2 regions of the Rhizobacter sp. P1_G5 genome follow, and region 2 is predicted to be linked to the other one. Evidence: predicted binding sites of a transcription regulator. Region 2 holds the regulator's gene; the other holds the start of a gene.
What was found. Region 2 encodes FliA, which starts transcription of late flagellar genes. Its sites were predicted from a motif close to CTAAAGTTTNNNNNNNNNNNGCCGNTA; they were not measured.

Region 1: fliS (flagellar export chaperone FliS) is a predicted target of FliA. The motif match lies at 827-853, and genes of this name have one in related genera.

What each region holds. Positions count from the first base shown of each region.
Region 1 covers NZ_JBFUCB010000045.1:15,701-18,091, forward strand. Annotated here, with positions in the region: gene AC1D12_RS05660 (flagellar protein FliT) at 8-307, opposite strand; gene fliS (flagellar export chaperone FliS) at 373-792, opposite strand; gene fliD (flagellar filament capping protein FliD) at 1,001-2,391, opposite strand, start outside.
Region 2 covers NZ_JBFUCB010000033.1:9,488-11,878, reverse strand. Annotated here, with positions in the region: gene AC1D12_RS04350 (hypothetical protein) at 1-544, shown strand, start outside; gene AC1D12_RS04345 (RNA polymerase sigma factor FliA) at 565-1,278, shown strand; gene AC1D12_RS04340 (methyl-accepting chemotaxis protein) at 1,298-2,391, shown strand, end outside.

The sequences.
Region 1 (2,391 bases), on a different contig from region 2:
GAACGGCTCAGTGAACGGTCTTCGGCTTGCCGGCGAGGATCGCGTCCAGGTCTTCCAGCCACGGTTCGGCCAGGTGGCGGATCTCGGCATCATTGACCAGGATGCGCTGCATGATGCGCGATTTCAACTGGGCTTCCTCGGAATCCAGCGGGCGCTGCGCGGCGGCGTGCTTGAGCTGCGAGATCAGCACGGCGCAGGCGCCTTCGAGCTTGACCACGTGGTCCCAGTTGCCGACGCGGGCGGCTTCGAGCATGTCCTGGCTGGCGCGCTCGATGGCTTCGTAGTAGTTCAACAGGGCCTTGTTCATGGGGTGGTCTCCGTTGTCGTTCGACCGGTCGATCTGGAAATGCTTCATGGTGTGCGGGTCCTGGCTCAGGCGGCGGTCTTGATGTCGATCTCGGCCCAGGCGCTGCGCAGGGGCTCGATCAGTTGCACGCATTCGTCGAGGGCCGCCTCGTCGCTGTGCAGGTTGGCTTGCGTCAGGCGCAGGGCCATGTAGGCGTACAGGTCGTTCAGCTGGGCGGCGAGCGCGCCACCGTCCTTCAGGTTCAGGCCGGCCTTCAGGCCTTCATCGACGATGCGCACCGCGCGGCCGAGGGCACGGCCCTTCTCCTCGATCTTCTTGTTGCGGATGGCGCCACGCGCCTGGGCGATGCAATCGATCAGCCCGTCGAACAGCATGGCGATCAGCTGGTGCGGCGATGCGCCGTCGACCCCGGTGCCGACCTGCACTGCCTGGTAGGCATTGCTGCGGCCGCCGAAGGGCGATGCGGAGTAGTCGGAACCGAACATGTTCTTGGCCTTGTGCGTGACTGGATGCACTGTTTATCGGCCCGCCCCGCGCGGCCTTTAGGCCGCACAAGTGGGGTGAAACAGGGTCCATTTCTCCCTCAAGTGTGAAGGGATGTTGCAGGCACCTGCTCCAGTGAAAACACCGTCCGGACCGGGGTCTGACGGTGTTGCACGGATCGACCGGAGTGCGCCCCTGCGGGGCGCTCCTTCAGCCTGTGCTCTTGTTCCAGTTGGCGATCTGCTGCGTGATGTAGGTGCTGAGCGTGTTCAGCCCCGCCATCTTCGTGTCGAGCGCGGTGTACTGGGCGCGCAGGCGCTTCTCGGTGTTCGTCATCCGGTCAGTGATGTCGTCCTGCCGTTCCTGGTTGTCCTTCAGCGTGCTGTTCAGCCCGCTGGTGCGGGCCGCCAGCGAGCCGTCGGTGCCCAGCACCTGGTCGCCCAGCGCGCGCAGCTTCTGCGCGAAGCCGTCGTTGGCCGAGTCGGTCGCGTCGCTGTTGGCGAACGCCTTCTTCATCTCYCTCAGGTTGCCCAGTGCGCTGGTCAGCTTGGTGTCGTTGACCTTCAGCGTGCCGTCGGTCTGGATCTCCAGCCCGATCGACGACAGCGTCGGGAACGCGCTCGAGGCCGAGCCGGTGCCCGTCAGCATCGTGCGCAGCTGGCGCTGCAGCGACACCGCGGTGCTATCGCCCTGCAGCGTGCCGGCCGTCTTGGTCGAATCGTCGTACTTGGTCTGCGTCTTCAGCAGCGACGCCAGCCCGTTGTAGGCGGCCGTGAAGTTCGTGAGCGCGCTCTTGATCGAGGTGTTGTCCTGCGCGACGCTGACCTGTACGTCACCGGTGGTGACCTTCTGCAGGTTCATCGTCAGGCCCTGCACCACGTCGTTCAGCGTGTTGCTCGCCGAGGTGATGTCCAGGCCGTTGATCCTCGCCTGCGCATCGGCGGCGGTCTGGGTGCGCGTCATCGCGGCGCTGCCGTCGGTCGCGTCGTACGCGAAGGCCGAAGGGCCGGCGCCGCTCGCCGTCACCCGGAAGCCGTTGCCGACGCCGGTGGCCGTCGACGACAGCACCAGCCGGGCGCCGCTCGAATCGGTGACGATGGAGGCGGAGACACCGCCGCCCGCCGAATTGATCTTGTCGCGCACGTCGGCCAGCGTGTCGGTCGCGCTGATCGCGATGTTCATCGAGTTGATGGTCGCGCGGGCCTTGAAGCCCGGCTCGCCGATGTCCCAGCTGCCGACGTCGATGGTCAGTGCGCCTTCGCCGACGACGGTGCTGCTGGAAGCGAAGCTGGTGCTCGCCACCGACTGTGCGGCAGCCAGCTTCTGCACGCTGACGGCATAGTTGCCGGCTGCGGCGCTGGAGCCGCTGGACACGGTGACGGAGGAGGTGTCGGCGGAGGTGGCCGCCGTCGCGCCCCAGGTGGTGGAGCGCGTCAGCGCGAGCGCGGCGTCGCGGAAGGCCGACACCGAGGATTGAATGGAGCCGTAAGCGGAGATCTTGGTCTGGATCTTCGACGCTTCGGTCTGCAGTTGCGTGACGGGCAGCTTTTCGACCGTCATCAACTTCGTGATGATCGATTCGACGTCGAGGCCGCTGCCGA
Region 2 (2,391 bases):
CGTCGAGGCGCTGTCGCACCAGGTGTCGTACCTGGCCGCGCGCGGCCTGCCGATCCGCTATGTGGACGCGCATGGCAGCACCGCGAACTTCCTGCATGCCGCCGCCGATGCCGCACCGCATGCCGACGTGGTGCTGGTGCATGCCACCGAAACCGACCTGTGCCGTTTGTTCATGCGCAGCGAGGCCCGCCCGCTGCTGCTGGCCGACGACCGCCCGAGCAGCGTGACCCACGCCTATGCCGCGATGAAGCTGCTGACGCAGCGCGCCGGCCTGATGGTGCACGACCTGCTGCTCGGCGCCGCCCCCCATTCGCCGCGCGCTGAACGCATCGCGCAGCAGATCGCCTCGTGTGCCGATGGCTTCCTGGGCGCCGTGCTGCGCGACTGGATGCACGTCGACCCGGCGTCCGATGTCAACGATCCGCCCACGCCGGCCCTGCGCCGCTGGGCCCGTGATGTGCTGCAGCCTGCCGCCTCTGTCGAAACCGCGTACGCCACCGCATTCCCGGCGTACCGCGATTTCCCGCAGCAGGCCCTGAACTGAATTTCCCCGGAGCTGACCCCATGTATACCGCCAAAGGCCAACTCGACGTCAACACGATGCTCAAGCAGTACAGCCCGCTGGTGCGCCGCCTCGCGCACCAGATGATCGCGAAGCTGCCTGCCAACGTCGAGATCGACGACCTGATCCAGGTCGGCATGATCGGCCTGACGGACGCGCTGAGCCGCTTCGACGCAGCCCAGGGCGTGCAGTTCGAGACCTTCGCGACGCAGCGCATCCGCGGCGCGATGCTCGACGAGCTGCGCGGCAACGACTACCTGTCGCGCGGCACGCGCAAGCAGCAGCGCACCATCGAATCGGCGGTGCACAAGCTCGAGCAGAAGCTCGGCCGCGCGCCCGCCGAGAGCGAGATCGCCCGCGAGATGGGCGTCACGCTGCCCGAATACCAGGAACTGCTTGGCAAGGTGCGCGGCACCCAGCTGGTTTACCTGGAGGACATGTCGGGCGACGATGGCGACAATGACTACCTCGACCGGCACGTCGCCGACGAAGGGGTCAACCCGCTCGCGCAGCTGCAGGACCAGCGCATGCGCCAGGCCCTGGTCGACGGCATCAAGACGCTGCCGGAGCGCGAGCAGTACGTGATGAGCATGTACTACGAGCACGACATGAACCTGAAGGAAATCGCGGCCGTGCTGAAGGTGACCGAATCGCGTGTCTGCCAGCTGCACAGCCAGTCCATCGCCCGCTTGCGCGTCAAGCTGCGCGAGTGGTGAACAGAGAAATCGAGACGACATGTTTGCAATGTTCCGCAAGGGCCGCGAGCTGCAGCCGGTCGAGCCCGTGGTGAGCGCCATGAGCGCGGCCGCCGAGCCCGACCTGCGCGCCGCGGTGCAGTCGATCGGCAAGCAGGCGTCCAGCGTCGGCCGCGACGCCGCCGAGGTGCGCGGCCTGCTCGACGACGCGAGCAAGGTGTCGGCGCGCCAGGCGCAGGCCGTGCTCGCGCTGGCCGGCCAGCTCGGTGAAGTGACACGGGCGCAGCAGGCGATCGGCGACGTGACGGCCGGCAGCCTCGAGGCCGTCGGACGAGCGCGCGACGCGGTCGAGGCGGTCGGCACCGAGGTGTCGGGCATCGTCGACACGCTGCGCGAGGTGGCCGCGGCCGCCAGCGAGATCACGCAGATCGCGCTGCAGACGCGGCTGGTGGCATTCAACGCCTCGGTCGAGGCCAAGCGCGCCGGCGAGGCCGGTCGCGGCTTCGGCGTGGTGGCCGATGCGGTGAAGGACCTGGCCTCGAAGGTCGAGGGGTCGTCGAAGGCGATCATGAGCACCGTGGGCGTGCTCGACACCCGCATCGAGGCCTTGTCGCGCGAGATCCAGGTCAAGCCGGGCGAAGTCCGGCAGGGCGGGTTCCACAAGGCGCTGGCCGATGTCGAGGCCGGTGTCGCGAGCATCACCGCCGCGGCCACGCAAAGCCGCGAGATCTGCGGCGGCGTCAACGTGCAGATGGGGGCGATGCAGTCGGAGATCCAGCAGACCACCGCCGCGCTCGACAGCGCGATGCGCCGCAGCGAGGCCTTCCTGAAGGTCTCGGAGCACCTGATCGAGCTGGTCGCCGAATGCGGCATCGAGACCGAGGACACGCCGTTCATCCAGGCCGCGATGGAAGCGGCCGCGCAGATCGGCAAGCTGCTCGAGGATTCGCTGCGCACCAAGACCATTTCGCCGGCAGCCCTGTTCGACGAGAACTACCGGCCGCTGCCGGGCACGAACCCGGCGCAGCACGCCACGCAGTTCATCGAGCTGGCCGACCGGCTGTTCCCGCAGGTGCAGGAGCGCGTGCTGACGCTGAGCCCGAAGGTGGTGTTCTGCATCGCGGTCGACCGCAA